3 regions of the Bradyrhizobium sp. WSM471 genome follow, and region 2 is predicted to be linked to each of the others. Evidence: riboswitches for the same ligand, from Rfam matches in the RefSeq annotation. Region 2 holds a riboswitch; each other region holds the start of a gene.
What was found. Region 2 has a riboswitch for cobalamin ahead of BRA471DRAFT_RS38865 (TonB-dependent siderophore receptor). Riboswitches for the same ligand answer to the same signal wherever they lie in the genome.

Region 1 (7,648 bases), 3.4 Mb from region 2:
TCAGCGATGAGCCGCTTTTTCAGCGTCTCGATTCACATGGATTATGGCGGGAACATCTGGCAACGGCGACGCTGCCTTACCGGGGCTGGTCAAAGATTTCATTTCGATCCAATTGCACACCCGGCAGGGCCGCTGCTCAAAACAGCGGCCCTTCTGCTGCCTGCGCTCCGATGCCCTCAGGCAGATGACTCTGAGCCTCGATGTCTGCGCCTTTTTATGCGGCGGCGCTTACGGTGCTCCAAGGATCTTGTCGGCGCGGTTCGCAAGCGAGAGACGCCTTCGGAAATGGTCGCCTCTGCTGAATGAGATGAATTGCCTGACGCTGGCCGCTCAAGTGCTTCAAGGACGGCGCGGCCTTCGTCGGTAATGACCCAATCGCCAGCATCTCGCACCACAAGCCTTTGCGCGAAAATGTCCAGCTGCGGAGCCCGCTCAGCAAGCGACTTCATCCGTGCAGTCCATTCCGGCCCGCTCGTATAGAATACCGCCAGATGCTGCTTGATCAGCGCAAGACTGCCACGGCCATCGGGCTGGCCGGCAAGGATTTTCAATGTAGACAACTGAAAACTCAACGCGATGCACCGAACGCAAACCGGACGGGTTTTGTGCGATGGTACCCGAGTCGGCCGGCGCTTCGGCCGGCTTCCCGCTAAAAACCTTTATAGGTAAGCCTAACGCACATACGTGCTCAACAGAGCCGACAAAACTGGCCAAAGGGGGGGCCGCCCCAGCGTTTGGGAAACTGGGGCGGCATTGGGGGGGCTGGGTTGTTGTCACGGCGCTTGGGGGGCGCCGTAGACGGGATAATAAAACTTCAATTCGGCTTTCGAACCTATTGTCCTGAGGTACAGGATCAGGATTGCTTGGAATGTTGAAAACGAGGATAGGCTCGGCTCCGCCTCCGCCTTGCAGGTCAGCTACGGGCCAACCGCCGGCGCATGCTGCACCTGCTACCACTTGAATGAAGCCGCCACCTCGTAGCTCCGCGGTGCGCCCAGGATTATCTGGTCGATGTAGCCGGGGTCGCCCCAAGCCGCGTAGAGCTTGTTGGTCAAATTCCTTACGCGGAAGCTCAGGCGGGTCCGGTCGATACTCGGGAAGTACGCCTTGGGAATATCGACGAACGCAAACGCATCGAACGTGGTGTAAGCGTTCATAGTGACGAGATTGTCTTGGAAGTTGAAGCGGTCACCGACGTGACGCATCAGGCCGCCGATTTCGACCGGCAGTGTCGTTTCAAAGCGATAAGACGCGCCGGCATTGGCAACGAAGCTAGGCACGTTGGGCGGTGTCTTGCCCGAATAGGACTGAAACACGCCGTTACCATCGACATAGCTGAAATCGATGAAGCGCGACTGCACGAAGGCGACATTGCCCCACAGTTTCAGGCCGGCGACCGGGTTGATCGCCGCGGCGATCTCGATGCCCTTTGCTTCGATCTTGCCGGCGACGTTGAACACGATGCCGCTCTCGGCAACGTAGACGTTTTTGCGCTCGATGTCGAAGGCCGAGAAGGTGGCCTCCGCGCGCTTGTCGGCCGATTGCAGTTTCACCCCGGTCTCATAGGTCCGCGATGTCGTCAGGAGCAGCGGCACCGACGGCGCCAGGATGAAAATGTTGGCCACCGTCGGGTCTGCCGCAGTCGCGTACTGGCTGTACAGCATCACGCCAGGGGCGACGTCCCAGGTGTAGCCGATGCGGCCGGTGACGGGATTGAACGTCGTCGAGAAGGGATAGCCCTTAGCGGATTCAAGCACTCCACCGGGATCAAACCGCGTGCGGTCCAGCTTGATGTCCTCGAACCGGATGCCACCGATCAGGGCGAAGGTCGATGTCAGCTTGAGCCGGTCCTCGAACGACAGCGAGGTCGTGTCGAGGTGGGTGTAGATCTTCTCGTCGCTGCGCGGACCATAAAGGCCGCGGTCCGGATTGAGGAGATCGACGTAGTCCGAAGAGAACAGCGTGTCCTGCGAGACGTTGAATTGCGAGCTGCTCGCCGCGACGGTGGCGACGAAACGGTTGTCCATGCCGGCCAGATTGGAATTGACGGTAAGGTCTGTGATGTTGCCGTAGAGCCGCTGCGCATGATCGAGCGCCAGGCGCTCGCGATAGATGCTCTGCGCGCCCGCGAAATTGCCTACGGTCTGATCAAATGAGGTGATCTCGTTATTGAACCAGTGCCGGTGGGCGTCATAGCCGTAGACCTGGCTCTTGAGGGAGATGTTGTTGGTGATGTCCCATTGAAAGCCGCTGCGCAGCCACAGCTCGTTCGCCCCGCTGTGGTTGTCGAGCACGTTGTAGTTTGTCGTCAGCGTGCGCGCATCGACGGTGACCGGGACCGGCGTGCCGCCGCCGAGGTAGTAGTTGCTCCACTGGCCCGAAACGACGCCTGATGTCGGCACGATGCCCGGCGCATTCGCCGGCACCAGCGGCGTGCCCCAATAGAAGCGGTCCTTATCCTGCCTGTACTCGGCCGCGCCCCAGACCTTCAGGCTGTTGTTGACGCGATAGTTCAGCTGGCCCGAGACATTGCTGAGCTTCGAATAGGTGTCGTCGATAAATCCCTTGTTGTTGAAGTGACTGATGTCGAAGCGGTAGTCGAGCCCGTCGATCAGTGTGCTGCCGCCCGAACCATAGCCGGCGCGATAACCGTTGAAGGAATCGTAGAAGGTGAAGGCGTCATTGACAACAGGCCCGGTGTGCGGCGCCTTCGTGACGAAATTGATTGCGCCGCCGGTCGCCCCTAAGCCGGCTACGAGTGAATCCGGCCCCTTGATGATCTCCACCTGCTGCAATCCGGCGACATCCATGGGGCGGCCGGTCATGGTCGATGGCCCGATCTGGATGCCGTTGTAGAGAGTGCTGATCTGGTCCCCGGAAAAGCCGCGCATCGAGAAGATGGCGGGTGCACCCGGAGCATCGCCGCCGGTCACGCCGGCCGCCGCTTTGGCGACGTCGGTGGTCGTCCGGATGCCAAGTTCCTGCATAACGCGCTGGTCGATGACCTCGACGGTCGCGGGCATTTCCCGTGCCGTGATTCCAAGCCGGGAGCCAACGCCAGTAACGGCGGCCGTGTTCAGCGGCGTCTGAATCGGGCCGCTCAATGGCTGGGTTGCCGGGACGGCGACCACCGAAGCGGACAGATTGCGCCCCGGGGCGCGGCGGGCCGTCCGCGGCTTCTGAGCGCCCGCGCTGACGGCGGGAGCCCGTCGCGCGGCAGGTGGCGAGACGATCACGGGCTCCACCTCTCGGGAGGTGTCCCGGGCGGCGGTCTGCGCCGTTGCCATGGGGCACACCGAGGTAGAGAGCAGCAAGATGAGCAGGCCAGACCGAGTGCCAGGCATGCGGCCGGTCACGCCCTGAGAGATGCCACTGCGGTTAAGCGAAAATGCCGGCGCAATGCCGCTGCCGAAATGAAGATGTTGCACAAGAACGCTCTGCGGCGACGCAAACAAACCGTCACCGCGGTTGCCTTAGTCACCTGCCTTCGCCCCAAGCGGCAGATGCACCGGCTACTTGTCCGACATCGAGGCACCCCGCCCAATGCGTTCGCGCGTGACTTATGGCTGGCAGCAGGTTTCCTGGCTCGCGGGTTATCGCCTTCGACCACCTTCCCAGAGACCGATTGGCTCCAGTGGTTTTGCTGGTCGTCGGCTATCCGCTTACAGTTGCGGGGGCAGCCGCGGAATGGTCCGCCGAGACGGACGCACCGCATTCCCTTGATGAGTCCTTGCGGACACTACCGATCACGAAAGTGGCATCTGGTGATCGTCCCGTCAACAACCGGGAGGGATTTTAAACCAGCTCGCCCAGCGATGGTCGCAGGGTGTCGCTGCTGCGCCCGCCAGTCTCCCGGGACTTGACGTCAGCCTGCGGGGTCAAAGACCCCCGGCGCGGCAAATTCAGCCACGCGCCCGTTTTACCAGAGACAGCGGACATCAAGACGCCTGAGGCGCTCTTCGCCTAAGGATCACGAGCGGGCGTTGGAAGAGTGGTAGTCGCCGGCGCCGGCGGTCGCAGGATGCTACCGCTGTCTGACCTTAGGTCAGCTGGTCGAGAATCTCTCGCACCTTCAGCGCTAGTTTCGCTTGCGAGATCGGCTTCTCCAGCAGGTTTACGCCTTCATCAAGCCTCCCCTGATGGACGACGGCATTGCGCGAGTACCCGGTCATGTACAGTATCTTCAGTCGCGGTCTAATTTGAAGCGCGCGCCGGCCGAGTTCGCGACCATTGATCCCGGGCATGACCACGTCCGTGAGAAGAAGATCGACCTTCGACTGGTCCTGCAGGAGAATGGTCAGGGCGGCTTGGGCGGTGCGGGCCGAGAGAACGCGGTAGTTGAGATCGCGCAGGACGTCAGAAATATAGACGCGCAGATCTTCATCATCCTCGACGACGAGAATGGTCTCGAATATCTCACCCTCAGCGAGCTCCTCAGGTGCCACTTCCTCGTGTCGGGCACTGCCGGTGAAGCGCGGGAAATACAGCTTGATCGTCGTGCCTTGCCCCACCTCGCTGTAGATTTTTGCGTGCCCTCCGGATTGTTTGACGAAGCCATAGACCTGGCTCAAGCCAAGGCCGGTGCCGTGACCCGGCTCCTTGGTGGTAAAGAACGGCTCGAAGGCGTGACTGAGAACATCGCGCGACATCCCGCCACCGGTGTCAGTCACGCAAATGGCGACGTACTGACCGGGCGCCAGTTCAGGATTGAGCCGGCAGTAGTCATCGTCGGCGGAGATGTTGGCAGCTTCCACTGTCAGCTTTCCGCCGTCGGGCATGGAATCACGAGCGTTAATTGCCAGGTTGACGATGGCTGACTCTAGATGATTGGCGTCAGCTTCAATTTGCCATAGCCCCGCACTTCCGACCGTTTGGACTTCGATGCTCTCTCCGAGCGTACGCTGGAGGAATTCCTGCAGACCGTTGACGTAGTTGTTCACGTTGATCGGCTTGGGATCGAGCGCCTGCCGGCGCGAAAATGCCAACAAGCGGCTGGTCAAAGCCGCGGCTCTCTGCGCGCCTCGTTTCGCGTTTGCGAGCGCCCGGTTCAGATTGGCTCCGGGCGCCTTCACGTGTCGTTCAGCTGTTTCGAGATTGCCAAGGACAATCATGAGCAGATTATTGAAGTCGTGCGCGATTCCGCCGCTGAGTTGCCCCACCGCCTCCAGCTTTTGGGATGCGGCGAGTTGCTCCTGGACGTGTTTGAGCTCGTCCTCGGCGCGCTTCCGGTCCGTAACATCGCGCGTGACTTTGGCAAACCCGACGATGTTGCCAGCCTCGTCCGTGATGCGATCGATGATGGCCGAAGCCCAAAAGCGGGAGCCATCTTTTCGCAGGCGCCAGCCTTCCGCTTCAAAGCGCCCATGCTCCGCCGCCTCTAAAAGCGCACGCTTGGGCACACCGAGTTCGATATCTTCAGGCGTGTAAAACGCACTGAAATGCCGGCCGATGATCTCTGGAGGCGCGTAGCCCTTGATTCGCTCCGCTCCGGGATTCCAGGTTGCCACGTTGCCGAGCGGATCAAGCTGAAAGATCGCGTAGTCGACCACGGCCTCGATCAGCTGGCGGTACCGCCGCTCGCTATTGAGAAGCTCTTCATGGGCTTGCTGACGCTCGGTTACGTCTCGCGTGACCTTGGCGAAGCCGATCAGCTCACCAGATTCGTTGCGGACGGCATCGATGATGACCGATGCCCAGAAACGGCTTCCGTCCTTGCGGACTCTCCATCCCTCGGCACTGAAGCGGCCTGCTTGCGCTGCGACGCTCAAGGCGCGCTCCGGGAGCCCTTTGGTGCGATCGTCGGGCGTATAGAAGGATGCGAACGACTTGCCGATGATTTCGTCCGGCGTGTAGCCCTTCAGCCGCTGCGCGCCGGAGTTCCAGCTGCGGACGGTGCCGTCTATGTCGATCATGTAAATGGCGTAATCAACGATCGCATCGATGAGCAGTTGAAGTCGCGCAGTATCGTCGATCCCGTCAAGTTTTGACTGATGGGTTTGCAAACAGCGTGCTCCTGTGGGGAAGAATGAACAACCCTGCGGACAAAATATGGTTCCGTGCTGCTATCGCGCTTTCATGTTGTAAGGCTCGGTGCGGCGACCGTCGACCCAGATTGACCTCCGCCTTAGGTCAAACTTGAGGCGAGTGCAGCGCAGCGTGTGGTTGATCAGCGACAGCGATATCACAAGGCGCGCGGCGGTCCAAAATCGAAGGAATCCCGATCGGCCTCACGATAAGACTCAGGCGAGCTTAAAGCTGTAACCTGTCTCGGCGCGAGCAGCCATCCAGAACGGGCCGACAAGCAGGAAGGAGCAGCGTCGGATCAAGCGCCTGCGCCCTCCAATAGAACGCTGCTAGCCGGTGTGATCAGGCGGCCAACTCGGCGGATGCACGCTGCATGTTGGAAGCCATGTCGGATGTGACAATGCTCTGTTCTTCGACAGCTGCTGCCGTCGAAGCTATAAACTCGTTGACACTTTCTATCGCGGCCTTGATGGCTGTGAGTGAACCCGAAACATCGCCCGCGATGCTGTTCAGCGAAGCGATTTCGCGCGAGATGGTGTCGGTTGCGGTTTTGGCTTGATTGGCAAGGTTCTTAACCTCAGACGCAACTACTGCGAAGCCGCGTCCGGCTTCCCCTGCGCGAGCCGACTCGATGGTCGCATTGAGTGCCAGCATGTTGATCTGGCCGGTGATATTGCCGATCATCTCGACGATGCCACTCATTGCCTGAGCAGCCTCGTTGAGTCGCTCCGCCTGCTGATCGGCTGCCTCTACCCTGGAGGTCGCCATGCCTGCCGTCTTGCGCGACTTGCTCATGGTCTCAGAAATCTCTCGAATTGAGGCGCTCATCTCTTCGCTACCGGCGGCGACCGCATCGATCAGACCGCGCGCGGCCTCCGCCTTCTTGCGCCCGATTGCCTGCGCGGTGATGTCGGTAGCGTATTTGACGACCTTAAATGGCTTGCCGTTGAGATCGAGAATCGGGTTGTAAGACGCTTGGATCCAGATTTCGCGGCCGCCCTTCCCGATGCGCTTGTATTCGGCTGCCTGGAATTGGCCCCGGTTGAGGTTCTGCCAGAATTCACGGTAAGCCGTCGCCTCCCGCTCCTTCGGCTCAACAAACATCGAATGATGCTGCCCCTTGATCTCGTGTAGCGTGTAACCCATTGCGTCGAGGAAATTCTGATTGGCAGTATGGATGGTGCCATCCATATTGAATTCGATCACGGCTTGCGACTTCGTGATCGCCGCCATTTGGCCGCTACCGTCGGCAGCCTTTAGCTTCTGCTCGGTGATGTCTGTTGCGAATTTGACCACCTTGAATGGTTTGCCGGCCTCGTCAAAAATGGGATTGTAGGTGGCAAGTATCCAGACTTCGCGACCGTCCTTGGTGAGGCGCTTGTATTCGCCTGCTGCGTATTGCCCTCGATTGAGACGCGACCAGAAATCGGCATATGCCGCGCTCTCACGATCGGAGGGTGTCACGAAAATGCTGTGGTGCTTGCCGGCAATCTGGTCGAGCGAGTAGCCCATGGCCTTAAGGAAATTTTGGTTGGCAGTGACGATGGTGCCGTCCATTTTGAACTCGATCACTGCCTGGGCACGGCTGATCGCGTCAATCTTGCCCGCGTCTTCAAGAGACTTG
Region 2 (7,648 bases):
CCGCGATCTCGGTGCTCGCGCGTGAGCTGGGCTCCAGCCTGGAGGTCGTCGACACCGGCACGCTGGCGCAGGAGGAGATGGCTGGGATCGTGACCGACAAGCCGCGCAGCGGCACGCGCGATTTCAGCGTCGAAGCTGCGCTCAGCCCCACAGAGCTGGCATTTGCGTTCGAAGCCGGCCAGCGCGCAGTCGCTCGCGCCGAGGCTAGCAAGCCCGATCTTCTGATCTTCGGCGAGATGGGCATCGGCAACACCACGACATCGGCGGCGATTGCGGCGAGCCTGCTCGGCATGGGTGCCGAGGAGATCGCGGGCAGCGGCACCGGCATCGACGCGGCCGGCCGTGTGCACAAGGCGCGGGTGATCGACGCTGCGATCGCACGCCATGGCATTGCGGGCGCTTCGCCCGAAAAGATCCTGTGCGCCGTCGGCGGCCTCGAGATCGCGGCCATCTGCGGTGCAGTTATCGCAGCAGCGCAGCGCCACATCCCCGTGTTGATCGACGGCTTCATCGTGTCGGTCGCGGCGCTGGCGGCGGCGCGGCTCAACCCGTCGTGCCAGCCGTTCCTGCTGGCCTCGCATCAGTCCGCCGAGCAGGGGCATCGGCTGGTGCTTCGCGCGCTCAACGTGCAACCGCTGATCAGCCTCGATCTCAGGCTCGGCGAAGGATCGGGCGCGGCCATCGCGCTGCCGCTGGTCCGGGCGGCCTGTGCGCTCCACAACGGCATGGCGACCTTTGCGCAGGCCAATGTGCCAGATCGTCCGGCCTGATCAAATCATCGGCTGATTGACGCAGACCACGCGCCAGCCGGTCGCGAGCCGGTCGATCCGGGTCAGCGACAGCGGATCGATCACGAAGCGCAGCGCCGCTTGTGGCGTCAGATCCAGCGCGATGCACAGCGCCGCGCGGATTGTGCCGGAATGCACGACCAGCGTTGCGGCTCCGGCGCCGATCTTCGGCAGACCCAGCCGGACCCGCGTGACTTGATCCTCAAAGCTTTCGCCGCCCGGCGGCCGTCCGCGCGCCGGATCGCTCCAGAACCGTGCATAGGCCTCGCCACCGGTCGCGGCGAGTTCGTCATGCCGACGGCCGGTCCAGTCGCCAAAGCTCTGCTCGCTGAATTCGTCCAGCTGCAGAGGGTCGAGCCCAAGCGCGCGAGCCGTCTCGACCGTGCGCCGCGACGGGCTCGCATAGCTCGCGGCGTCCCGCGGCAGGCGCTGCCGCAGCGCCTCCAGCTGCGCGCGAGCGCCGAGATCGGCCGGCGCGTCGGCTGCATGGATCGTCCCCGTGACGCCATCGACGGGCGCGTGCCGTATCAGCCAGAGGAAGGTCTCGCCTTCCATGCTTATCTCCAAGGAAACTGGTCGTTGTGGCAATAACGCCGCAACTGGCACATTGACTCTGTCTTGATCGTAATCCTAGATGCTCGCGACGGTTTCCCCGAGAGGGGATGAAAAGGGAATGCGGTGCGGGGACGTTGTCCCCAATGCCGTGGCTGCCCCCGCAACTGTAAGCGGCGAATCTTGCGTCACATGCCACTGGGTGTCTCGGTCCCGGGAAGGCGACGTAAGGTACTGACCCGCGAGCCAGGAGACCTGCCGTCAGCCGTGGTCACACGCGAAGATGTCGGTCGGGGAGTACAGACATTCGGCTTCATCGGAAGGCTTATGAGCCGGAAGATGGGACCTTGGTTCGCTGTGACGTGCCACTGACGTCATACCGAGGTCCAAGACCGTGTCTCCCGTTCGCATTGTACGACCGCGCGCGCTCCTGCTCGCATCCGCGGCGCTGACATCCTCTGTCATTCTTGATCTACCCGCCGCACTGGCGCAGCAGGCCCGCGAACCTCTGCCGCCGGTCGAGGTCACGCCCGCCCAATCCCGCAAGCCGGCCAGGCCCGCCGTACGGGAGGCGCAGGGCCCACGGCGCGCAGCTGCGCGCCGGCCAGCGGCCGGGTCTGTAGCGCCCAAGCCAGTCGTGCCAATCGCGGCAGCATCGACGCCGCTCAATACCAATGCCGTGGCCGAGAGCGCCTCGCGCCTCGGCCTGACCGTGCGCGAAACGCCCGCGACCGTGGAAGTGATCTCGGCCGCAACCATGCGCGAGCAGGGCTATCGCACCGTGTCCGACGTCGCCCAGGGAGCAGTCGGCGTCACAGCCGGCGACAATCCGGCTGAACCCTCGGCTTTCTCGATGCGCGGCTTCACCAACAGCCAGATCAACACACTCTACAACGGCATCAAGATCGGTCCGCAGAACATGACCTCGCGGATCACCGACACGGCCAATCTGGAGGCTGTCGAATTCCTGAAGGGGCCGGCATCGCTGATGTCGGGCGAGGGCGCCGCCGGCGGCGCGATCAACTTCGTCACCAAGCAGCCGCACACCGGTCCGATCCGCAATGAGGCGGATTTCTCCTGGGACTCGCTCAATTCGTTCCGGGCGCATTACGGCTCGGGCGGCAGCACCAATGTGCAGGGGCTGGACTATCGCTTCGACGTCAGCCGTTCCTCGCTCAACGGCTTTGCCGACGACACCAACACCAAGACGCTCGACGTGTCGGGCCAGCTCAATTACCGCATCTCCGACAGTCTCAAGGTCTGGGGCGCGATCGAGTACCGCGAGGACCGCTCGAAGGCCTATTGGGGCGCGCCGCTGGTGCCGATTGCCTTCAGTGGCTCGCATGCGACGACGGGGATCGTGTCCGGCAATTACATCTCGAACTACAACAAAACCAATCTCGGTGCGGTCACGATCGATGACCGCACCTTCAACACCAACTACAACGTTCTCGACAATCGCAACGTCGCACAGGAGGTCTGGCTGCGCGGCGGTTTCGAGCTGAAGCTGGCGCCCGACCTGACGCTGAAAAGCCAGGCCTATGGTTACGGCGCAGAGCGCACGTGGTTCAACAACGAGATCGAGGCGTTCAATTCCGGTACGAACCTGGTGGACCGCGAGCGCTTCTATGTCGCGCACAGCCAACGCCTGGTCGGCAACATCACCGACCTGATCTGGGATGCGAATATCGCCGGCTTTGACAACCGCTTGGTCACGACGCTATCCTCGAGCTATCTTGATTTCGTGAGGCCGGGCGCCGCAAATTTCCCCGGCGATTCCGTTCCACTGGTCGATCCGCCCCGCGGCTACTACGGCCTGCTCACTATTCAGCAGCAGACCGCGCGCATCGACAATGAGGCGCTGTCATTCGAGGACCGGCTGAAGCTCACGCGCAGCTTTTCGCTAGTCGGCGGCCTGCGCGTCGAGCATATCGGGCTCGACCGCAATTCGACCGACAAGTTCGCTCTGGAGAAGGCGAACTTCCCGTTCTCGCAATCGTGGGCCCCGACCACCGGCCGTATCGGCTATACGTGGGAAGCCGTTCCGGGCCTGACCTTCTTCAGCCAATATGCGACCGGCGCCGACATCGCAGCCAACAACATCTTCCTGCTCAATCCGACCGATCCGCTCAACCTGACCACCGCGCGCACCTATGAGACCGGCGTCAAGCATCTGTTCTGGGACAACAGGGCCGAGTGGTCGTTCTCGGCCTATGACATCCTGCGCAAGAACGTCTATGCCGCGGCCGGCGGCATGCAGCTCAACCTCGCCGGACGGCAGGAATCGAAGGGCATCGAGCTTGCCGCGTCCGTGCGTCCGATCGAGCCTCTGCGTCTCTGGGGCAACATCGCCTATGTCGATGCGCGCTACGCCGACTACGATTTTGTCGGCGGCTCGTTCTCCGGCAACACGCCGCCGAACGTCCCGCGCGTCGTCGCCAATGCCGGCGCGTCGTACCGTTTCTTCACGCCCTGGGCGGTCGAGCTCGGCATCACCGGCCGCCATGTCGGCGACCGTTACAACACCGATGCCAACACCGTGACGCTGAAGGCCTACACCGTGGCCGATGTCTACGCCTTCGTCGACATCCCCAAGACCGTGTTCAACGCGGTCGACCAGGCCCGCCTGACCTTCCGGGTACGCAACATCGCCGACAAGCGTTACGCGATCTGGGGCGATCCGTTCTATCCCGACCAGATCCTGCTGGGCGCGCCTAGGACCTATGAAATTTCGGCCGCGTTCAAGTGGTAGGACGCTGATCGATGATGCGCGCGATCGTCCTGCTGCATCGATGGCTCGGGATCGCGTTCTGCCTGCTGTTCGCGATGTGGTTCGCGACGGGGATCGTGATGCACTTCGTTCCGTTTCCCTCCCTGACGGAATCTGAACGCTTTGCCGGGCTCGTGCCGCTGGCTAGCGCTGAGACCAGGATTGCGGTCGCCGATGCCATTGCCGCGAGCGGCATCGCGGATGCGACGCGCGTTCGCCTGATCCAGCGCAGCGACGGACCGGTCTATGTCGTCGCGGGGCCGTCGCGCGCGGGCGCAGTCCGCGCCTCCGACGGTGTCGACGCCTCGGTCTCGTCTTCCGAGGTCGCGCTGGCCATCGCGCGAGACCACGCACGCAGCCGTGGGCTGGATGCCGCGCGGGCCGCGATCGTTGCGCGCGCGGACTATGACCAATGGAGCGTGCCGAACGGCTTTGACCGTCATCGGCCCCTGTTTCGGGTTGCCCTGGGCGACGCCGCCGCAACGGAGGTCTATGTCTCCTCGCTCACCGGCGAGATCGTTCTGGATACGACGCGCAACGAGCGGACCTGGAATCTCGTCGGCAGCGTGCTGCACTGGATCTATCCGACAGTCCTGCGAAGTAATTGGTCGCTGTGGGATCGCGTGGTCTGGACCTTGTCGCTGCTGGCACTGATCGCAGCATTGCTGGGCGCTGTGCTCGGGCTTGCGCGGATCAAACCTCGAGGCGGTCTGATCGGCTCGCCCTATCGTGGCTGGCATGCGCTGCATCATCTCATCGGCCTCGCGGCGATGGTGTTTGTGCTGACCTGGATTTTCAGTGGCTGGCTCTCGATGGATCACGGGCGGCTGTTCTCGCGTGGGCAATTGACCTCGGCTGAATCCAGCGTGATGAACGCTTCACCGAATTGGACGGCTGCCCCATCGCTCGATCGGCAGCCTGTGTCGCCGTTGGCCCGTGAGATCGAATGGTTTGCCTTCAACGGCAATCTCTATCGGCGGGATCGCACCGCTCTTGCCGCTCAGACCTTGATTAGGGCAGGGGATGCGCCCCGCGATGGGGCGACGGGATCTCTGGATGTGCAGGAGGTCGAGAGGCTGACCGCGCGTCTCGCGGCCGGCTGCGGCGTACCGTCCGTACTTGCCGACAACGACAACTATCCCGCGCAGTCCACCGTTCCGGGTGCCCCGGTCTACCGCTCGTACTGCGGCGACCTCTGGTTCGACATCGACGGCGCCGACGGCCATTTGCTGCAAAGGCTGGATTCGTCGCGGCGGGCTTATCGCTGGTTCTACGGCGCGCTGCACACGCTGGATTTTCCCGTCCTCGTCGCGCGCCCGTTGCTGCGCGACGGTTTGGTCGTCGGGCTCTGCGCCCTCGGCTTTCTGTTCTCCATCACGGGCATTGCCATCGGCTGGCGCCGCCTCGTCGCGATGCGTTGAGCGGGGCAAAACCACCGCTTACTGATCGTACAATAAAGAGAGGCTGAGCCGACTGGCATGCATAGCTCATAAGCAATCGCATGGCCCGGAGCGCCGGTCGATCGCCTGCAAATTAGACAGTATTTGCGCCGCGCGTGGATTGCAGTGCAACGGATGGGGCTTTTCGCCCTGGAAAACTCGTGTGCGCTGCACTTATCCTGGGTGGAACGATCCACACTGACGTGCTCTCCATGCGGGCAGCGCTGCACTAAAAAGTGCCTCGGCGCGTCGCGCCGGTTGCGGGCCGGTCCTGTGCGTTGCGACAACTCCGGCCCTATCCCGAGGCCATCGCTCTGTCGCACGCTCGCAAGCGGTGGCATGACAGGGGGATGATGATGAGCGCTCTCGGTTTGCGATTGAACTTGGCTATGGACGGGAAGCACCCGGCGTCCGGTTCGAACGTCGTCCGTAGCTGACGCCACATGAGCACCGACGAAAATCACTGGGAAGTCGGCACCGATATCGGCGGCACCTTCACCGACATCATCGCGATCCGACACTCCCCCGCGGAGGCGCGGATCGCGAAAGTGCCGTCGCGACCTCAAGCTCCGGTTCAGGCAATGCTGGAGGCGATCGAGGCGGTGGGCCTGCGCAAGAGCGAGGTCAAGCGCTTCGTCCACGGCACCACGCGCGTGACCAACGCCATCGTCGAAGGCCGGCTGCCGAAAGTGGCGCTGGTCGCGACCGAAGGATTTGCCGACGTGCTGGAGATCGCGCGCTATCGCCGCCGCGATCTCTATCGTCTCAACGTCCCGCCGAAATCGCCGCCGCTGGTGCCGCCCGAACGATGTTTTGGCCTCGCCGAGCGCCTCGACCACGAGGGCCGGGTGCTGAAGACGCTGGATGACGCGGAGATCGAGCGTCTGGTGGCCTGGCTGAAAATGACGGGCGTACAGAGCGTCGCGGTCGCGCTGCTGCACGCCTACGCCAATCCCGTCCACGAGAAAATGCTCGGCGAGCGGCTCAAGGGCGTCGTTGCCCACGTCTCGCTGTCGCACGAGGTCAATCCCGAGGCGCGCGAATACGAGCGGACTTCGGCGACCGTGTTCAACGCGGCCGCCATGCCGATCGCGGTGGAGTATCTCAGCGAACTGGAGCAGCGCCTCCCGATTGGGCCCGGCCTGCAGGTGTTTCATTCGGCCGGCGCCATGGTCCCGATCTCGGCCGTGAAGCGGCGGCCGCTGGTGATGGCGATGTCGGGCCCCGCGGCCGGCGTCTCCGCATCCGTCAGCATCGCGCGCCAGCTCGGCAGGTCGCGGATGCTGACGTTCGACATGGGCGGCACCACGACCGACGTCTGCCTGATCGTTGACGGCCAGGCCGAGATGACAGACGGCCGGATGCTCGGCGACAAGCCGCTGCGCCAGCCGATGCTTGCGGTTCATTCGATCGGGGCGGGCGGCGGATCGATTGTTCGCAACGGCCCCGGTGGCCTGACCGTCGGACCGGAAAGTGCCGGCTCCGAGCCGGGACCGGCCTGCTACGGCCGCGGCGGTACCGAGCCGACCATCACCGACGCCAACGCCGTGCTCGGCTATCTCAATCCCGAAACCAAACTTGGCGACCGGATCGGAATCGACATTCAGGCAGCGACTGATGTCATCGCGCCGATCGCGCGCACTCTGGGGCTGAGCATGACCGAAACCGCGCTCGGCATCATCAAGGTCGCGAATGCGACAATGGCCCGCGCGCTCCGCCGCGTCACGGTCGAGCGCGGTATCGACGGGCGCGACTGCACGCTTCTCGCCTTCGGCGGTGGTGGCCCGATGCACGCCGCGGGCCTTGCCGATCTCTACGGGATTGCCGAGGTCGTCGTTCCCAGCGCATCGAGTGCGTTTTCGGCGCTGGGTTGTCTCACCGCCGATTTCAGCTTCCTCCAGCAGCAAACCCTGCGCGCGGCGCTCGACGGCATCGACCTCGCCCGTATGTCCGAGCGGATCCGGGTGCTGATCGACGATGCCTCGGCGCCGCTGATTGCCAACGGCGTTGCCGCGACCGAGATTCAGATCGAGCTGGTGGCCTTGATGCGCTACGCGGCGCAGAACGACGCAATTCCGGTGCCGTTCGCGCGACCGCTC
Region 3 (7,648 bases), 2.0 Mb from region 2:
AGAGCCGGCGCCCCGTCCCGCGGTCCATGTCGGAGAAGCCTTACACGCTGGCTGGCTTGAGCTCTGGTATGAGCCGAAGTTTGACGCGTGTACCCTTAGCCGCCGCGGCGCCGAGGCTCATGTGCGAATGCGGCACCCGACCTGGGGCGTTGTTCCACCGGCCTATTTCATCCCGGAATCTCACGATCCGCATTTTAGGAACTTGTCGCAGTTCGTGATCGACCGCGCGATCAAGGATTGGCAGTATCTTCTGGAGCAGCAAACTTCGATCGATCTCTCCATCAATCTCCCGGCAGCATTCCTGATTGACCCGCAGGCGGTACGCGATCTCTGTCGGCGCATGCCGTCGCACGCCGCTTTCGGCGGTTTGACGATTGAAATCGAGAGCGTGGAAGCGATCCAGAACCTAGATCTCCTGGTCGAGGTTGCGCGTGAGGTTCGCTTTCACAACATTGGCCTTGCAATCGACAATGTCGGTGCCAATTGGCCGCAGCTGATGGGGATGACAAAATTCCCGTTCATGAAATTGAAAGTAGATCGTCAGTTCGTCGGCGGCTGCGCGAATGGGCCCCTCAAGCGAACGGTGTGCCGCCATATCGTCGATCTAGCCAAAGAGTACAATGTGCGCACCGTCGCCGAAGGTGTGGAGAGCCAGGCTGACCTAATCGCTGTGGCCGAACTCGGCTTCGACCTTGCGCAGGGCCATCTGTTCGGAAAAGCCATGCCACTGAAGCAATTTGCACAGTCATCTTTCAACCCTGCTCCAGCTCGTCCAAAATAGTTGCGAGTGGCTGAGTGCGGCCAAGCGACGCTCGCGAGCACCGCCATGCCTACTCGGCACCAGGCATGAGGCTGAGTGCAATTCAGTCGGTCTGCAAGGCCAGTGTCGCTCGTCCCGCCGCCACTTCATTTCCCTCCGAAGCTTGTTATACCACAAGCCCGTTTTGGCAAGCCTCCAGCGAGTCCTCCGCGCAGCTAGCGTTGCAGCCATGAGCGAGGCTTGCACAAACCTCCAGTCGGGGTGTGTGACCGGAGGTTTGCCGAGATCCGACCTAGACCTGCGTCCGTTCGCGGGTTTTGTCGCCGCCGGTGGAGGAAGCGTCAGCCTCGCTTGCCCCCGCGCTGACGTGCCAAACAAACCGACGGACGCTTCCAGCTTCAAGTCGCGACTGACTCTCGCAAGAGGGCCCGATGGCTCGTAGCCTGAAATTGAAGCGACCTGTTGCTGTCGCAGACGCAACATGGTCTCAGACCCGGGACAGCCGAATTGGGCAAATTGCCCAACATTGAGCGCGTCTGCGTTTGGCACGGCATTTGAAAGGGATCGCCCATGGCATCGCTCGCCTAAGGAGTCGGAAGGCATGGCTTACAAGATCGTCGCTTCGCAATGCACCGTTTGTGGCGCATGTGAGTTCGAGTGTCCCAACGCGGCGATCAGTCTGAAGCGTGACATTTACGTTATCGATGCCAAAAAATGTACGGAGTGCGAGGGCCATTGCGACACGCCGCAATGCGCGGTGGTCTGTCCGGTCCCTGACACCTGTGTCCCGTCCAAGACAGGATAGGCAGCCCGCGACCAAAAGGCCTCATCGCTCGATTTCGCGAACGAAGTTGTAGATGTGGGACCTTGAGGAGACCACGACCGCATGGGGCGCATCGAGGTCGATTAACATCGTTATGAGCTTAAGACGCTGAGCGACGCCGAGGAACCCCTCAAAGGGCTCTGTCGGAGGACACCGTCGAATTTGTCACGAACAAGGACAAGGCCCTCGATGCTCAGTGGCCGCGTTACGGCCTATCTTCGCTGGCGGCGAGTCGAGGCGAGGCAGACCCGGCGTCGAGCGGCCACGGACGCATCGAAGCCGGCGCAAAAGTCGCTGAGCACGTGAACACCTAGTGCACCGAGAAGATCATCTTGGCCAACCTCACGGAGGCGGACGACCTCGTGCCTGGTCGCGGGCCCGCCGAACACCAAGGAGCCGACCTGATCATCCGTTCGGTCCTGGAGCAATCCGGCTTTCGAAATGTCTAGGGAGCCTCGTGGGCTGTGACCAAACGGATGCCGGCCGAGGATGATCGCACCTTCCTGACGCGCAGGTTCGAAAAGCTGCTGACGGAAAAGGTCGCCTCCTCGCGATCACACAGATACCGAAAGCCGCCCGGGTTCGTTCCGGTGGTGGAGCTCAACCGTTACGCGAGCAGGGAGCGAATGCATTTCAAAAGCGGAGCCTCCACAGATCCGGGCGTGTTCACTAGGCCGCGAGCAAGACCGTCTTACCTGCCTAGTGCGCTCGTAATCGCTTGGGCAATGTCGCAGCGAGAATCGGTAGGTTGACGCATCGATCCTCGTGCGCATAATCCAAGCCGTCGCGGTCTCCGGATTTCGTTTGATCCGGAGCTAAGAGGGAAGCCGGTGCAATGCCGGCGCTGCCCCCGCAACTGTAAGCGGCGAGCCGCTGTCCAACGAAGTCACTGAAGCCATGCGGCTTCGGGAAGGCCGGACAGCAGCGACGACCCGTGAGCCAGGAGACCTGCCTCGACAAGATATCGTCCACGGGCGGGGCGTCCCGGTGTGCGCCAAGCAGTTGTCGCTCACGCGATGTTCGCTGTCTGCGTCCGCCATGGCCTTTGCCCCAACATGGGGTCTAAGCTATGTCAATCCTTTCGCTTCCCGTTGCCACACTGGGGACGTCACGCATCGGCCCACGACGCGAACTCAAATTCGCGCTCGAGAGCTACTGGGCGGGAAAATCTAGCGAAGCCGAGCTCCTCGAGGCGGGGAGTGGACTTCGTGCCGCTAATTGGGCACGGCAAAAATCCCGCGGTGCGACCGTCATTCCTTCGAATGACTTCTCGCTCTACGACCATGTGCTCGATACCAGCCTAATGGTCGGCGCGATTCCCGACGTTTACGGCTGGAACGAAGGTCCTGTGTCGCTCAAAACCTACTTCACCATGGCGCGTGGCGCTCAAGACGGTGGTCACGCTCAGCATGGGCCCGGCGTAGCCGCACAGGAGATGACGAAGTGGTTCGATACGAACTACCACTACATGGTGCCGGAATTTCACCAGGATCAGATCTTTAAGTATGCCTCTCGGAAGCCGATCGAGGAATATGAGGAGGCAAGAAGCCTCGGTTATCAGACGCGGCCCGTCCTAGTGGGCCCAGTCACTTTCCTGAAGCTCGGCAAAAGCGTAAATCCCGCATTCAATCCGCTGTCGCTGCTTGATCGACTCCTCCCCGTCTATGTCGATGTTCTCCGCGAACTAGCCTCGCGCGGCGCTGAATGGGTTCAGCTCGACGAGCCATGCCTAGTGATGGACGTCGACGAAGCATCTCGGGCCGCTGTCCGCCGGGCCTATGCTCATTTCGCTAAGGCCGTGCCGGCGCTTAAAATCATGCTGGCCACATACTTCGGGGCTGTCGGCGACAATCTTGAAACAGTATTGGCCTTGCCCGTTGCCGGGGTTCATGTCGACCTGGTTCGTGCACCTGACCAGTTGGACGCGATTGTCGCCAGAGCAGGTAGAGATCTAGTGGTCTCGCTCGGTGTCGTTGATGGTCGCAACGTGTGGCGCTCTAATCTGCCGGCGCTACTCGACCAACTTGCTCCTATGGTCAAAAAACTGGGCAGGGACCGTGTTCAGATTGCCCCCTCCTGCTCGCTGCTTCATGTTCCGACCGATATTGAACTAGAGATCGATCTCGATCCCAATCTGAAGACGTGGTTGGCGTTCTCAGTGCAGAAGATCAAGGAACTTTCGATATTGGGCAAAGCGCTGGCTGGCCATGCTGCCGACGTGGCCGATGAACTCACGCTCTCAGAGGATGCATCCGTCACCCGCGAAACATCGCCGAAGATCCACAGTGCGAACGTCGCCGGACGAATGGCCGCGATCGACGATAGCATGCGTCGCCGTCGCAGTGCGTTCACCCAGCGCGCCGACGTCCAACGCGTCGCCTTCGCATTGCCGATGTTTCCAACCACAACCATCGGATCCTTCCCGCAAACGGCGGACGTCCGCAATGCGCGTGCAGCTCATGCGCGGGGAGCGCTGAATGACACGCAGTACGAGCAGCTTCTGAAAGCGGAGACAGCCCATACCGTGCATTGGCAGGAAGATATCGGCCTGGACGTGCTCGTACACGGTGAGTTCGAGCGCAATGACATGGTTCAATACTTTGGCGAGCAGCTGTTGGGTTTCGCATTCACCAAGCACGGCTGGGTTCAGTCTTATGGCTCGCGGTGCGTTCGTCCTCCTATCCTGTTTGGAGATGTCTCCCGCCCGAAGCCCATGACCGTTAAATGGTGGCGACATGCGCAGTCTCTGACCAAAAAACCCGTCAAGGCTATGCTGACCGGACCGGTGACGATCCTGAACTGGTCGTTTGTCCGTGACGACATCCCGCGGAGCGAGACATGCCGACAGATCGCTCTCGCGATCCGAGACGAGGTCATCGACCTTGAGGCGGCTGGAGCGACCATGATCCAGATCGACGAGGCTGCGTTGCGGGAGGGATTGCCACTGCGCAAATCGCAGTGGAAGGACTATCTCGATTGGGCAGTGGACAGTTTCCGTGTTTGCTCCTCCGCTGTCGCTGACGGAACTCAGATCCATACGCACATGTGCTATTCCGAGTTTAACGAAATCATCGATGCGATCGCAGCAATGGATGCCGACGTCATTTCAATCGAGGCGTCGCGCTCCAAAATGGAATTGCTCGACGCTTTCAAGAGCTACAATTATCCTAATGAAATTGGGCCGGGCGTCTATGACATTCATTCACCGCGCATTCCCGCAGCAGCCGAGATCAAGCAGCTGATTGTGTTGGCGCGGCAGCGGGTTTCGGATCGGCAGCTCTGGATCAATCCCGACTGCGGACTGAAAACTCGAAGATGGGAGGAGGTGCGTCCCGCGCTCATCAATATGGTGGCCGCCGCACGCGAGTTGCGGGCCGAGGCATGATCGTACGGAGCGTGTCGCCAACGTATCTGTGAATAAGATGACGCGCTTTGGGAGCTCGCGATATCCTTGCGAGCTTCCAAAGTGTCCAGCGCCTACGAATGCCGGTTTGCCCCGGCGGAGGCGATCGCATACAGCGGCGACAAGCTCGAATCCGGCGGACGACCGCATGCCGGCCATACCGATTAGGTGACATATTCCAAGTCACTTACGCTCGACGCGAACCACGGTCCTATCGCTTCATTTATCCATCCCATGGATGCGTCCCATCACAACAATCTATTTTACCGCGCTTGCGGAATTTCATACCTAATTTGCGCCTTCGCGCGGTCTTCGGGAAGATTTGCTGGTATTCGGCGGTGCCAAAATACTGGCGCGTGACGGCAAACTGACGGTTGAGTTTCAGAGCTCGGCAGTTAAACCGCCTGCGCGATGGATCCCAGCTCCATCAAGGCGCTGCCCGTGCCAACCGGACAGCTGGCAAGTGGTGAGCAAGTCCTGAAGTTTACGACAGGAGCGGAAGGCAAGCGGCTCGCTAAGTTGTGCAGAGCGATATCCGCTTCTCCTTGTTTGACGGCGAATGCCCTCGTCGTAAGTCGATCGCCGGTAGTCCTCCCTACCGACGAAAGCTGGAACGATGCGGAAAGCAGCGTCGCTCCCGCGTGACTTTCGCCCGGCCTCGCATTGAGGCCGGGCGGCTTTTTATGTGCCTGCTTATCAGTGACAGCAGGGGATCATTCATTTTGGCGTCATTGCGGGACCCCCGGTTCTTGGAGCGCTTCTGTTGCTGTTCGGCAGGGAATGAGGCCGGTGCTGCTAAGGCTATCTGTCTATTGAAGGCTTTGGTGTCGTGTTGGTGCGCGTCGGCAGTATCGGATATTCGATCTTAGGCAGCCGACCGGTCAGCGAATTCAGAAATGCGACAATGTCGTTTTCCTCCCTATCGCTAAGCTTGGCGCCGAGCTGGATGTCACTCATTAGGGCAACAGCTTGCTTCAGGCTCCAAACCTGGCCCGAATGGAAGTAAGGGGCTCGCAACGCGACGTTCCGCAATGGCGCCGCGCGGAAGACATATTCGTCGCCAGCCGCCCTGGTAACCGCGAATCGGCCCTTATCGGCGTCCGGAAGCACGCTGGCGTCCGGCTTTTTCATCACGCCGAACGGGAAGTAGGCCTGTCCACCGAGATTGATTCCATTGTGGCAAGAGGAACATCCCTTCGCCATAAACAGTGCCAACCCTGACTTCTGCTGATCATCGAGAGCACGTGTATTGCCCTCCAGATACTGGTCGAACGGAGCCCCAGGTGTAATGAGAGTCGCTTCAAAAGCCTCGATCGCCTTCGCAAAATTTTCAAAGGTGACCGGTCTCGCTTCGTTCGGAAAAGCGTTGTTGAACAAGACGACATAGCCGGGCATTGAGTTCAAGAGACCGAGCACATGATCTGGAGTCGCATTCATTTCGGCACTCGCCTGCACAGGGCCGGTGGCTTGCGCCTTGAGGTCCGCGGCGCGTCCGTCCCAAAATTGCGCCGCATTGAACACTGCGTTGTAGACAGTTGGGGCCCGGCGCAGGCCGACCTTCCAGCCGTGACCAATGGAGGTCGGACCGGCATCGACTCCGCCGGTGCCGAGATTGTGGCACGTATTGCAGCTAATGATTCCGCTCGCCGATAGCCGCGGATCGAAGAACAGCATCTTGCCAAGCTCGACCTTTCCATGCGTCACCGGATTGTCTTTTACTGCAGGAATGACCGAGGGTATTGGATGGAAGATCTGCTTGGCGTTTCTCATCAGATCATCGTCGGCGTTAGCTCCTGACGACATCAGCAGCCCAATAGCTAAAATAGATGCTTCAGCGACAAGCCGAAGCTCCGAGATTGACATGTTCATACACCGCCTCATTAGTTCTGATTGTTAAACAAGGAAACCGTCGAAAGCGATGCCACGCGTTCCTCGACGGTCCGGCGCAGCATGCAGCGGATCATCTGAAGCGAGCCTGCATCAAAATGTGCGACTTTGCAGCTGGCCGCCGGCGTTCACGCACGGGCTTGAGGGGCTTACGTGATTCGCGAGTTCGCTTTGAGCTTAGATCGCGGCCTTTCTGTTGGTTGATCAGCCTAGCGCCTCAACGTTCGGCGTGATGGTCCATCTGACAACAACAAGTGTGCCGCAAGCAGTAAGCTGTCCGGTGGACGCATCGGTGCTCCATCAAGCGATTGGGTGGCCAATACCCTCCCGCAAAATCGATGTATCCGTCTTACTCCGCTGGCCGGGCTCAGCGCTCACGGTGTCATTGGACAATTAGCAACTGCGATGCCAGTTGCGTCCGAGATGCAAGTTGCTGATTTAGTTGTAGAACGGGTCCGGACGAACAAACAAAGTCTGATGTCTTGGTGTGATCACTACATTCAGTGTCACAGATGCCACAAGCGCCAGGCCCGGCTAGAGGTGATCGTAGATACTATTGTGGTGAGGTTCGCTTGCTAGCTTGCCGGCCGCACGCGGGAACGGCGGTAACAAGACCTACGCAGCTGGGCGAGACACTGAGAGGCGCCCGGCGGTGCGCATCGTTCACGATTTCGCCGAGCCAGCCGACTGAAGCCTCTCCGACTTATATCCAGGCCGCTCTGGCGCGCCGTCACCACGAAGCCCGGCTCGTTTGTAAGGACGAGCCTCAGAACCG

Region 1: it holds a riboswitch for cobalamin, as region 2 does, so the genes downstream of both, BRA471DRAFT_RS00180 (TonB-dependent siderophore receptor) here and BRA471DRAFT_RS38865 (TonB-dependent siderophore receptor) in region 2, are expected to answer to the same signal.
Region 3: it holds a riboswitch for cobalamin, as region 2 does, so the genes downstream of both, metE (5-methyltetrahydropteroyltriglutamate--homocysteine S-methyltransferase) here and BRA471DRAFT_RS38865 (TonB-dependent siderophore receptor) in region 2, are expected to answer to the same signal.

What each region holds. Positions count from the first base shown of each region.
Region 1 covers NZ_CM001442.1:38,849-46,496, reverse strand. Annotated here, with positions in the region: gene BRA471DRAFT_RS35960 (hypothetical protein) at 177-572, opposite strand; gene BRA471DRAFT_RS00180 (TonB-dependent siderophore receptor) at 951-3,287, opposite strand; cobalamin riboswitch at 3,554-3,759, opposite strand; gene BRA471DRAFT_RS00175 (PAS domain-containing sensor histidine kinase) at 4,041-6,002, opposite strand; gene BRA471DRAFT_RS00170 (PAS domain-containing methyl-accepting chemotaxis protein) at 6,367-7,648, opposite strand, start outside.
Region 2 covers NZ_CM001442.1:3,445,345-3,452,992, forward strand. Annotated here, with positions in the region: gene cobT (nicotinate-nucleotide--dimethylbenzimidazole phosphoribosyltransferase) at 1-770, shown strand, start outside; gene BRA471DRAFT_RS15015 (histidine phosphatase family protein) at 771-1,343, opposite strand; cobalamin riboswitch at 1,416-1,618, shown strand; gene BRA471DRAFT_RS38865 (TonB-dependent siderophore receptor) at 1,735-4,092, shown strand; gene BRA471DRAFT_RS15025 (PepSY domain-containing protein) at 4,104-5,531, shown strand; gene BRA471DRAFT_RS15030 (hydantoinase/oxoprolinase family protein) at 5,993-7,648, shown strand, end outside.
Region 3 covers NZ_CM001442.1:1,435,561-1,443,208, forward strand. Annotated here, with positions in the region: gene BRA471DRAFT_RS06540 (EAL domain-containing protein) at 1-781, shown strand, start outside; gene BRA471DRAFT_RS36220 (4Fe-4S binding protein) at 1,362-1,565, shown strand; cobalamin riboswitch at 2,354-2,554, shown strand; gene metE (5-methyltetrahydropteroyltriglutamate--homocysteine S-methyltransferase) at 2,653-4,968, shown strand; gene BRA471DRAFT_RS06555 (cytochrome-c peroxidase) at 5,788-6,855, opposite strand; partial or broken gene BRA471DRAFT_RS40140 (hypothetical protein) at 7,256-7,393, opposite strand.